3 regions of the Paenibacillus sp. KN14-4R genome follow, and region 2 is predicted to be linked to each of the others. Evidence: riboswitches for the same ligand, from Rfam matches in the RefSeq annotation. Region 2 holds a riboswitch; each other region holds the start of a gene.
The links. Region 2 has a riboswitch for cyclic di-AMP ahead of ACSBOP_RS18170 (CAP domain-containing protein). Riboswitches for the same ligand answer to the same signal wherever they lie in the genome.
Positions count from the first base shown of each region.

Region 1 (4,016 bases), 230 kb from region 2:
CTCCCGAGTAATATAATAGTAGAAGAGATCGTCTAACGACATCGGCCTATTTGATAGATTTGCACCACCTGATGCACTCGCTTCTTGTCGCAATTCCTCTAATGTTCCTTGTGCAGCGATCTGACCCGCGTGAAGAATGACGAATCGATCACAGTAAGATTCAATTGTCGCTAAAATATGCGAGGAAATCAGAAATGATGCGCCATTCTGCCGTAATCGATCCATGGTTTCCAGCAAGGATCGCATGGCGAGGGGGTCAAGTCCTAAGAACGGTTCATCAATAATATATAGTGATGGTTCAATAAGCAGTGCATTCATAATCATCACTTTTTGTTTCATGCCCTTAGATAGCTGAGTGGATAAGCTGTTCTTCTTATTTTCCATTCGGAATTCTTGGAGTAATCGTGCTGTTCGCTTTTCAAATTCATCCCGAGGAATGTTATATGCCATCGCAGTTAGTTCCAAGTGCTCCCACACCGTAAGTTCCGAATATAACTCTGGGGTTTCAGGGACAAAAGCATAAGATTTACGATATACCTCCGTATTTTCCGCAAGTGTTTGTCCATTCATATGAACGCTGCCTTGCTGTGGAAGCATAAGACCTAGAATATGTTTAATGGTTGTACTTTTCCCGGCGCCATTTAAACCGATTAGGCCAACCATCTCTCCTTTTTTAACAGAAAATGTAACGTCCTTCAGGATCGGTTTGCCTGGTAAATAACCGCCATATAAATTTGTGATTTGAAGCATGTCCGTCATAAGTCCCACCTACCTATTCATTGGAAATAGTGCGCTAGAATTAGGGTCTCAGATCCAAATTTCCGCGTTAAAAAAGAGCCCTTTTCACACAAAATAGTAACATTAACCAATAAAAATGGCAAAAACAGGAGCATTCATAAGAAAAATAGGGTTATCGAGAACAAATAAGTAAGTTTTACCAATAAAAATGATAATTTTAGCCAAATTTGATCAAATAGTTCGCTTTACAGGTTCTTAAGTTCAAAGTAATATTCTTGTCATATAACTTAATTACGATCATTCATTTCTTATCGCTGAGTTTCCATTTTGGGAAACGGGGGAACCGCTGTAAAAACTGGGACCAAAGTAATTGTCTCGGTTGTAGCAGAAACAATTGGGGTGAATCCTTGGAAGTAAGTTTAACTTCGGTTAACACTTATGGGCCAAGGTAGGGCGACTCTCGCGCCCGAATCCGTCAGCTAACCTCGTAAGCGTATTTTTGAGAGGGAATCATTATCGTTGTCGTGTCTACACATGTGTGTACAGAGACCGCGGGAAGATTTCTCTTCTTCCTCTTGGTCTCTTTTTATTTCACAATTGGATTAGCAGGAGTTTGTCTTTTGTTTAATCATAACCGTGATGAAGGAGGTGGACGAGGAAGGTTCGAACATTTCACTTATGGAAATGGATCGAATTCACGGACAGTTAACCATAATTTAAATCTATCAAGTCGCGTCAATTCTAATCATGCGTAAAACTCGACGGCGAGGCTTTGAAGGAGGACCGAAGAAGTGGGAAATATCTCAGATTTAGAGACCCATGTAAAACGATCATCCAGCATGTCCTTCGTAATGCGATGGAAGCGTGAAAACTTGCGTTTGATCTCAATAATATCTATCACTTCAATCGCTATGACTTTCATGTTTTTGGTGTTGTTATACGGTACGGCTACCAAGAGCGTATCCGTAGTTGTGAACGGACAAGAAACCATTGTAAAAACAAAACAATGGGTCCTAAAACGCCTACTGGATGAACAAGCTATTCGGGTTGGAGAACACGATCGAATCTCATTAGCCCTTGATTCAACAATCAAACAAGGTCAAAAGATCATAATCGATTATGCTTCACCAATTCAGATAACAGCAGATGGAGATACCGCAACTGTGTACACTGCCGCTAAAACGGTGGGAGAAGTATTGAATGATTCACATATAAAGCTAGGGGAACTTGATCGAGCGATACCAGCGTTAGAGCAGCCAGTCGCTGCCGGTACTGATATTAAGATTATTCGAGTTCGTAAGGAAACAGAAAAGATTACAGAGACGATTCCGTTTGAGACTGTTAAACAAGATGAAGCCAAGCTTGCCAAAGGGAAAGAGCAAGTCGTTCAACAAGGTAAAGAAGGCACAAAAGTGAAGCAGATGGAAAAAGTGTATGAAAATGGTGTGCTTATCTCCAGTAATGTACTTGAGGAGTTAGTGCAGACGCCAAGCGTGGAAAAGGTTATTGCGGTCGGAACGAAGAAAGAAGTCAGCACGCTAAGTGCAAGTAGTACAGATGGATTAGCAAAAGGTAAGAACTTTGCAGCCAAGCAAATTTTAAATAATGTTTCTTTAACTGCCTATTCTGCAGGTGATGGTGGTAAGGCAAAAGGAACCCCGAACTATGGCATGACTGCCACAGGTACAAGAGCTGTTGAAGGAAGAACGATTGCCGTGGACCCTAATGTAGTTCCATTAGGATGGTGGGTGTACATCGAAGGAATTGGATACCGTCGAGCAGAAGATACGGGTAGTGCTGTGAAGGGTATGGTAATGGATGTATACTATGACAGTGCAGATTATGTGAACCGTTTCGGTCGTAAACGGGGATATACCGTATATGTAATAGGACCTAAAAAACCGGAGACCGAGTAAAATTACCGATTTTGGGAAATATATTGTATACTTTATAGATGGAGAATTGCAAAGAAGAGGGAGTCCCCTCTTCTTTTTGTGCGTATAAGTGTGTTTTGAAAGGAAGGGAGCGGGAGCTTATGATCCAAGAAATAATCGTTGTCGAAGGAAAAGATGATACAGTAGCTATCAAGCGCGCAGTTCAAGCGGAAACGATCGAAACAGGAGGATCAGCGATTAATCGAGCGATTCTGGATCGAATTGCGCTTGCGCAGCAGCGTCGTGGCGTGATTGTCTTTACAGATCCTGATCATGCTGGGGAACGCATCCGCAAAATTATTTCATCTAAAGTACCCGGTTGTAAACATGCTTTCCTTCCAAGAGAGCTTGCAGAGTATCGTGGTGATATTGGAGTGGAGAATGCTTCGCCTGAAGCCATACGCCATGCGCTTAGCCAAGTTAAGACAGAATATACAGGTGCTGTATCTGTCTTGACGGTAGAGGATTTAGTAGAAGCAGGCATGCTTGTTCACCCACAGGCGGCTGCACGGCGTCTAGAAGTGGGCAAAATTCTCGGAATAGGGTATTGTAATGGAAAACAGTTTCATAAACGCTGTACAGCTTTCCAAATCTCCCGTGAGGAATTTGAGGCGGCAGTCGAACTTATAGATAAAAGAGGGTCATAAATGAATAATCATAAACAAGCTTCACACGAAGGTGTTGGGACACCAAGCCGAACGAATCAAATTCTTAAAAAATACGGCTTAGTCATGAAAAAAAGCTTAGGTCAAAACTTTTTAACAGATGCAAATATTTTGCGTAAAATTGTAGGGGCAGCTGAATTATCGCCAAGTAAAGGGGCGTTAGAAATTGGACCTGGTATTGGTGCTTTGACACAACCACTAGCACAGGCAGCAGGTAAAGTTGTGGCGCTAGAGATTGACCAACGATTATTACCGATTTTAGAAGAAACATTAGAACCTTATCCGAATGCATCCGTTGTACATGGAGATGTATTGAAACAGGATCTTTCTGGTATATTCGAAGAACATTTCAGTGGGCTTGATGGTGTGAGTGTAGTTGCCAATCTGCCTTATTACATTACGACACCGATTATTATGAAGCTGCTCGAAGAAAAGCTTCCTTTTGAGCATATTGTCGTTATGATTCAAAAAGAAGTAGCCGATCGCATGGCTGCAAATCCAGGTGGCAAGGATTACGGTTCGTTATCGATTGCGGTTCAATATTATTGTGATGTGGAGATTGTATGCATTGTGCCGCGGACGGTATTCGTACCAGCACCGAATGTCGACTCAGCCGTTATCAAATTGACTTTACGCGGTAAGCCGCCAGTTGAGATTGAAGACGAAGCGTTCTTCTTTG
Region 1 is NZ_CP197466.1:3,904,142-3,908,157, reverse strand. Features, by position in the region: gene ACSBOP_RS19275 (ABC transporter ATP-binding protein) at 1-759, opposite strand, end outside; cyclic di-AMP (ydaO/yuaA leader) riboswitch at 1,041-1,249, shown strand; gene ACSBOP_RS19270 (G5 domain-containing protein) at 1,530-2,654, shown strand; gene rnmV (ribonuclease M5) at 2,774-3,319, shown strand; gene rsmA (16S rRNA (adenine(1518)-N(6)/adenine(1519)-N(6))-dimethyltransferase RsmA) at 3,320-4,016, shown strand, end outside.
Region 1: linked by a shared signal. The riboswitch ahead of ACSBOP_RS19270 (G5 domain-containing protein) and the one ahead of ACSBOP_RS18170 (CAP domain-containing protein) in region 2 are both predicted to bind cyclic di-AMP.

Region 2 (4,016 bases):
TTCGGTTCAAACCTTGAAAGAACTGGGTCAATTAAAAAGCAGAGAAAGTACAACGATCCTTGGAGCGGCACTTATTGATGATATTCTAGTCGTTGTTTCTTTGGCTGTTATGATGAGTTTCCTTACTACAGAAGATGTAAGTCTAGGTTTGCTGCTTGGCAAGAAGGTGCTCTTCTTTGTTGTCGTGATACTTGCAGGTTGGAAGATCGTCCCTTGGGTGATGCGTAAACTCGCGCCACTGGCTGTGTCAGAAGCGATTATTAGTGCAGGATTAATTATTTGTTTTGCTTTCTCGTACTTTGCTGAATATATGGGTGTAGCTGGCATTATCGGCGCATTCGCGGCGGGTATTGCGATTTCACAGACGAAATATAAAGAAGAAGTGGAGCACAAGATCGAACCCATTGCTTATGTCATCTTCGTACCGGTGTTCTTCGTGAGTATTGGTTTATCCGTTACTTTCGTCGGTATTCTGGATCAGATTTGGTTCATTATCGGGTTAACATTAGTTGCAATTGCAACGAAATTAATTGGTTCTGGTTTAGGTGCCAGATTGACTGGATTTAAAGGGAAATCGGCGTTTGGTATTGGAGCGGGGATGGTTTCGCGCGGTGAAGTTGCATTGATTCTAGGTGCGATTGGATTGGAGTCACAATTGCTCGATGAGAAATATTTTACATCGATTATTATCGTGGTTATTCTTACAACAATCGTTACACCTCCGATGCTCAAGAGTATTTTTGGTCAGAAAAAAGAAGCTGCAGGCACGTTGAAGTAAGTGGGCTGCAGCAACCTACACAAACAAAGGCACTACCCGAGTTGGGTAAGTGCCTTTGCTTTGTTTTGTACTTGCTATTTAACTTCTTTTTGACTGTTATTGTTGTTGTAAAGAGTGGGTAGCATTTTATTATTTTTCTCCATAATCGAACGACAGATGGGACAAATAGGTGTTTCTTCAAAAGCAAAATTTTCTCTCATCCAGCAGACACAGGATTCATTACTGCATTTCCAGATAGCGGTTTCTTCAACAACGGGTTCAACTGTCTTTTTTGAGTAATACATGTACAAAACCCTCCTTAACCCTTTTAATATGTGACAAAAAATACTTATCTATGCGGATATTAGCAATATGGTACAATAAGTTCTTCTAGAATGGTGAAGGGCGGGAGATCCTTGTTAAATCACAATTTACCGGCATATCTATATACATATGCTTGTCATGAGGATGAAATGTCTTTATGTATGTTAGAGATGAAAACTCTATTTGGACATGTTCCTCACAATTCCTGTATCGAGAGTCCATTTGCGGTAAATCCGAGTCGGAGTCCCTTTATTAAGTTAGAGCTCGCTGTACGCTATGGCGGTCAAAATATTCGAGAAATTGCTGACCAAGTTGAGTCGCTACAGACTGGTGGAAAGACATTTAAAATTATATACATCGAAAGCAATTATGCCATTACGTATGACGAAGAGCGTGCCATTGAACGTGAGATTGGGTCACGTGTACATGGTAAAGCAGACATGCGAAAGCCTGAGCGGATATTTGGAATAATTCACGCAGGCGGTAGGTGGTTATTCGGAGAATATAGGAAAAATGAGGCGGTTTGGCTGCGTCATACGAAAAAACCGCACAATTACTCCACTGCGCTTAGTACACGTGTTGCAAGAGCTATTGTCAACATCGCAGTACCTCACACGGATGGAGTTACCGTTATCGATCCTTGCTGTGGAATCGGCACAGTTGTCATCGAAGCCCTTTCGATGGGGATATCCATCGTAGGCTCAGATTTAAATCCACTTGCAATTCGAGGAGCACGGGCCAATCTAGCACATTTTAACATGCCACAGGTCGTAGAAATTCAAGATATGACGACATTAACAGGTCACTATGATGTCGCCATTCTCGATATGCCCTATAATCTATGCTCTGTGCTCTCAGATTGTGAACGATCTGGGCTGTTAAAAAGCATACGCTCATTAGCAAGTAAAGTCGTTATCATAACAATTGAGCAAATGGATGATGCAATTATGCAAGCAGGATTATCGATTATAGACCGATGCGTCGTTAGCAAAGGACGTTTTGCTAGACAAGTCATCGTTTGCAGGTAATTGGTCTTATTACCTTCATTAAGTAATACTACCACAATTTTGAGAATGAAGGCAGATATAATACATGTTACACTTTGAAAGTGTTAAATAAGCCGAAACCCAAAAAGGGTGCGGGGGAACCGCCATTTGGGGTGAAACCACTTTTAGTGGTCGGGTGTTACTCTTTTATCCGAACCCGTCAGCTAACCTCGTAGGCGACAAAAAGGAGAGAGAGAAATGAAACAAAGTTTTAAGAAAGTAGTCGTAACAGGTACTCTTGCAGTGACATTGCTAGCGTCCGCAGGGATGGCGAATGTAGCTCAAGCAGCATGTGTAGTAGGGCAGAATAACCCTATTTCGGCAAACGAGTTAGCCAAATCATGTAACTTCAATTTGAGCGAGTTAATGAAGTTATATTCACAAGGAATAAAAGGTGGAGTCATTTCGATGGGTGGAGGATGCAATCTACCTGGTAATGTAGATGGATCAAACTCACAAATTCAATGGCCAACATTGCCGGATAACGTTACACCAACGCCGCCGGTAACATCAAAGCCAACACCGGATCCAACGCCTACGCCGAAACCAACACCAACACCTAAGCCAACTCCAGCACCGTCTGAGAAGCCAGCAGTGTCAGACGAAGCTACTAAATTTGCACAAGAAGTAGTGGATCTTGTCAATAAAGAACGTTCCAAAGCAGGACTTTCTGCAGTTAAGATGGATAATACCAAGTTAAACAACATGGCAATGGATAAAGCGAAGGATATGGTGAAAAATAATTACTTTGATCACCAATCTCCAACTTATGGTTCGCCATTTGATATGATGAAACAGTATAACATTTCTTACCGCGCAGCGGGTGAGAATATCGCGAAGGGTCAACGTACGCCACAAGATGTAATGACAGCATGGATGAATAGCAGCGGGCACAGACAGAACATTCTAAGCCCTAACTTTACAACAATCGGTGTTGCTTACTATCAAGGTGTGTGGGTACAAGAGTTTATTGGCTAAATGATAGGAAGAGTTAACGGCATGATCCTGTTTGGGTCATAAGCCGTTAGCTCTTTTTTTATTGTTTATTTTAAACACTGGGTGAACAGGCTATACATGATTTCGAGAAAGAATCCGAAGATCGCTCGTTCGATTTTTTTGCTGCTTATTCATATTTGAGATATGATGTAGCATGAAAAGGTAAGATCATCACGGGGGAAGAGGAACAAGCATGCGATTTAAAGATGTTTTTTCAATAATTGGGCCGTCTATGGTAGGTCCATCGAGTTCACATACAGCAGGAGCAGCGCGTCTAGGCCGAGCGGCAAGGCAGTTGTTAGGCGAACAGCCGAAGCGTGTGGACATCACTTTTTATGGTTCTTTTGCTGAAACGTATAAAGGGCATTGCACCGATCTAGCTATTGTCGGTGGCATACTGGATTATGAGACGGACAATCCGCAGATGGTCACCTCACTAGAAGATGCTGAGAAGATGGGACTTCAGGTTAATTTTCGAATGGGACATGGACACTTTGGGCATCCGAACACTGCGGCGATTACTTTATATAGCGATACGAATGTAACGACGATGAAAGGTTCCTCTATTGGCGGGGGAAACATCGAAGTGCAAAATGTGAATGGCTTTGAAGTAAGGTTCACAGGTAATTATCCGACGATTGTCATTATGCATCAGGATTATCCAGGTATGCTTGCCAGTTTCACTACACTGCTGCAGCGTGCTGGAGTTAATATAGGGCATCTATCTTTGGATCGCAAAGGAAGAAGTGCAGACGCACTTACGGTGATTGAAATGGATCACGAACTCCCAGCGGAGTTATTACAAGATATTGCGCAGCTTGAACGCGTCAAAGAAGTACATCTAGTGAATTTGAACAAACGAGGTAACGTATGAAATTCAGGACTTTAGATGA
Region 2 is NZ_CP197466.1:3,676,708-3,680,723, reverse strand. Features, by position in the region: gene ACSBOP_RS18185 (cation:proton antiporter) at 1-778, shown strand, start outside; gene ACSBOP_RS18180 (cold-shock protein) at 853-1,062, opposite strand; gene ACSBOP_RS18175 (TRM11 family SAM-dependent methyltransferase) at 1,231-2,109, shown strand; cyclic di-AMP (ydaO/yuaA leader) riboswitch at 2,190-2,321, shown strand; gene ACSBOP_RS18170 (CAP domain-containing protein) at 2,326-3,105, shown strand; gene sdaAB (L-serine ammonia-lyase, iron-sulfur-dependent subunit beta) at 3,317-3,997, shown strand; gene sdaAA (L-serine ammonia-lyase, iron-sulfur-dependent, subunit alpha) at 3,994-4,016, shown strand, end outside.

Region 3 (4,016 bases), 1.1 Mb from region 2:
TCATGTTTCTTTGGGCATTTTGGGACCCTTATGCCAAGCTGAATGATCTACCAGTTGCAGTTGTGAACTTAGATCAAGGAGCTACCTTTAATGAGAAGAAGTTAAATGTAGGTAAAGATTTTACTGATAAGTTGAATGAGTCTAAGGATTTCAAATGGGATTTTGTTACGGCCGAACAGGCAATTCAAGGCATGCAAGATCAAAAGTATTATATGTATATTGAAATCCCGACGAATTTCTCGGAAAATGCAACAAAAGTGTTGGATTCGAAGCCGGTTCCATCCGAGATTAAATACATTCCTAATGAAAGCTTAAACTTCTTGTCCTCGCAGATTGGTGCAAGTGCGATAGAGAAAATGAAAGCTAAAGTAGGTAAAGAACTTACTCGTGCTTATACAGAATCGATGTTCGGGCAAATGACTACATTGTCTGACGGATTAGCACAAGCAGCGGATGGCGCGAAGAAATTGACAGACGGGTCGAAGAAAGTTGAAGATGGCATTATGCAAATTGATTCCAATTTGCTGAAACTTACAGAAGGTACACAGCCGCTTAATAATGGTGTAAACGAGCTTCTTGCTGGTGCATCCAAATTGAATGGTGGTACGAATCAATTAAAACAAGGTACTGGGCAACTCTCCGGTGGCTTGGATCAATTGGCACAAGGTGGCAAGCAGCTCTCTGCAGGAGCGGGTCAATTGAAAGATGGAATCGGGTCACTTCAAACAGGTCTTAAAGGTTCTGTTGAAGGAATGGATAAATTGAGTTCAGGTGCGAAAGGGCTAAAAGCAGGACTTGAAGCGATGGCAAAAGCAAATCCTCAACTTGCGAATTCCCCTGAATTCAAACAATTGCTTGGCGCAGCAGGTATGGTAAGTGGTGGAGCAGATGCTGCTCTTGCGGGTCAACAAAAATTAGCTGCAGGTGCTGATCAATTAGCTGGCGCAAGTGGTACACTTAATGCAGGCGTAAGTACCCTAAGTGGTAAAATTAATGAAGCAGCACAAGGTGCGAAGGCTGTTGATACGGGCGCTCAAGGCCTAGCTGCAGGAAGTGTACAATTGAAAGATGGATTAACGAAATTATCTGGTGGTGTAAAAGCTATTAGTGAAGGTTCTGTTCAATTGAAAGATGGTTCAACAAAACTATCTGAAGGAATGGGAACTGTTGTTAATGGTCAAGACGAGTTATCTGGTAAATTAGCAGAAGCAGCGGACAAAACAAGCAGTATTAAAGCAAATGATTCAAACTTTGATATGTTCGCAGATCCAGTAAATGTTGCGATAGAGAAAAACAATGGTGCCGTACCTAACTATGGAACAGGATTTGCGCCGTACTTCTTATCCCTTGGATTGTTCGTAGGTGCATTGATGTTAACAATCGTATACTCAATGAAAAAACCTGCGATCACACCGCCCAACTCATTTAGTTGGTTTATTAGTAAATTCGGTGTAATGCTTGTCGTGGGTGCGCTTCAAGCAGTGCTGGCAGATATAATCTTGCTTGGTGGATTGAAGTTGGAAGTGCAAAACGTTGGATTGTTCATCTTACTCAGCTTAGTAACGAGCTGGACTTTCATGGCGATCTTGCAATTCTTGGTTACAGCATTTAACGATGTTGGACGCTTCCTTGCAATCTTGCTTCTTATTGTACAACTAACAACTTCAGCAGGAACTTTCCCAATTGAATTAATTCCAGATATACTACAACCGTTTGGCAAGCTAGTACCAATGACTTACTCTGTAAGTGGATTTAAAGCTGTCATATCGAGCGGTCAAATGAATGACTTCTGGAGTAATACAATTGTCCTAATCGGATGGATTGTTGGAATGGGTGCTTTAACTTGGGTTACATTAAAAATCAATTTAAAAAAGAACCCGAATCCAGTAATTGCTTCTAATGAAGCTGTATAGAAGCAGTGTAGATTAGAAAAATGGAAACCCGCGAAGCCAGGTGCTTCGCGGGTTTTTGGTATATTTTAAGAAAAAGATTAGAATCAATTTCCTTAAATGAAAATTTTCTAATCTGCGATTCATTGATCAAAACTAGCAAAATATGATAATCTGTTAAAGTCAAATAGATAATTTGTCGAATCTGGCTTAAACATAAAGTCAGTACGGGGGACCGATTTACTTGGGGTGAATGTTCGTGTTATATGCGATCTAGGGAGCAACCTTCTTCCCGAACCCGTCAACTAACCTCGGAGACACTGGGAGGTATTACCGTTTGAAAACTTTATTTAAAACCGTAGTATTATCATGTGCTGTTCTGGGAAGTGCTTTCGTGATCGGACAAACAGCAAGTGCACAAACAGCAAATGAAGATGTCAAAATTCAAGTCAATGATCGTTTAGTTGATCTGAATACGGATCCATACATTGGCGAGAACAACTCGTTAATGGTGCCTGTACGTCAATTGTTTGAAAATATCGGCTACACGTTGACTTGGAATCAAGAAGGCGATGAAGTTGGACTTACTGTACATAATGACAAACATAATTTCAAACTGACGACTGGCAGCACAAAGATGACGGTTGACGACAGAAAAGTTGAGTTAACAACTAAGCCTGTGATACATAACGGGGTAGCATTTGTTCCTGTACGATTGATGGCTGAACACTTAGGTTTTATTTTACAGTGGGATGATAAGAATGGAATTGCGATTCTTGGCGTAGATGGCAACTTCCATGCACCTGCATGGTATGCACCACCGAAGAAGCCTGAAATTAGCGTACAACTCATTGATACAGCGAATCAATATCTAGGTGTTCCATATGTGTATGGAGGAACTTCACCAAGTGGATTTGATTGCTCAGGTTTTGTAAGTTATGTGTTTAAAAAGTACGGATATGATCTTCCACGCACATCAAGTGATATGTACAGTGTTGGAAAATCAGTAAGCAATTTGCAAGCTGGTGATCTTGTTTTCTTCGCTGAAGGCAGTCGCGTATCGCATGTAGGGATTTATATTGGCGATGACAAATATATTAATGCAGTATCTGGCCGTGGGCGTAGCGTAATGGTAACAAGTCTTTCCTCCAGCTGGAGTGCGAAGTATTATGTTGGCGCTAAGCGCGTTCTTTAAAAGCCATAAGATAAGAAGCCACAGACAGCCATATGCTGATCTGTGGTTTTTTTCATTGAATAATTAAAATAGACAAATACTCAATTCTGCTATATAGTGGTATAGAACTTCAAAAAACAAACGGGGTGCTGGGATTTTTGGCCGGCTGAGATTGTATTCCACAAAATACTGACCCTTGAACCTGATCTGGATAATGCCAGCGTAGGAACCATGATTTTGTTTGTGCATGCACAAAAATGCTGGCTCCCGTTGGGGAGTTTTTTTGTTGTCATAGAAAGATTCTCGTCGAGAGAAAAGGAGAGAGCGACATGAAGCAATTGAAAGTAGGTCTTGCGGCTGTTCTTGTACTAACGCTGCTCATGCTTACAGCTTGCGGTAAAAGTGAGCAGTCTGCAAACGAATCGAAAGGTAGTGCAGATAAGAAGTTAATAGATGTTAAGATTGCGCTGGACTGGACACCGAATACGAACCACACAGGTATTTACGTAGCAAAAGAAAAAGGATATTTTGCCGAACAAGGGCTTAATGTTGAAATTGTTCTTCCAGGTTCCAACTCTTCCATGGCGATGGTGGGAGCAGGAAATGCTGAGTTTGGGATTGGTGTTCAAGAATCCATAACACAAGGACGATTACAAGGTGTACCTGTAGTCTCGCTTGCAGCGATTATTCAACATAATACTTCTGGATTTGCTTCACCCGTTGATAAAAATATTAAGACACCTAAAGATTTTGAAGGGAAGAAGTACGGGGGTTACGGCTCACCTGCTGAAGCAGCGGTTATTGAATCGATCATGCAGACGCAGAATGCTGATTTTAAAAAGGTTACTTCCATTAATATCGGGGAAGCGGATTATTTTACAGCTGTTAAGCGTGATGTGGATTTCTCTTGGATCTACTACGCCTGGACAGGCGTGGAGGCAGAATTGCGTAAA
Region 3 is NZ_CP197466.1:2,563,545-2,567,560, reverse strand. Features, by position in the region: gene ACSBOP_RS12385 (YhgE/Pip family protein) at 1-1,913, shown strand, start outside; cyclic di-AMP (ydaO/yuaA leader) riboswitch at 2,077-2,221, shown strand; gene ACSBOP_RS12380 (C40 family peptidase) at 2,227-3,084, shown strand; TPP riboswitch at 3,196-3,310, shown strand; gene ACSBOP_RS12375 (ABC transporter substrate-binding protein) at 3,393-4,016, shown strand, end outside.
Region 3: linked by a shared signal. The riboswitch ahead of ACSBOP_RS12380 (C40 family peptidase) and the one ahead of ACSBOP_RS18170 (CAP domain-containing protein) in region 2 are both predicted to bind cyclic di-AMP.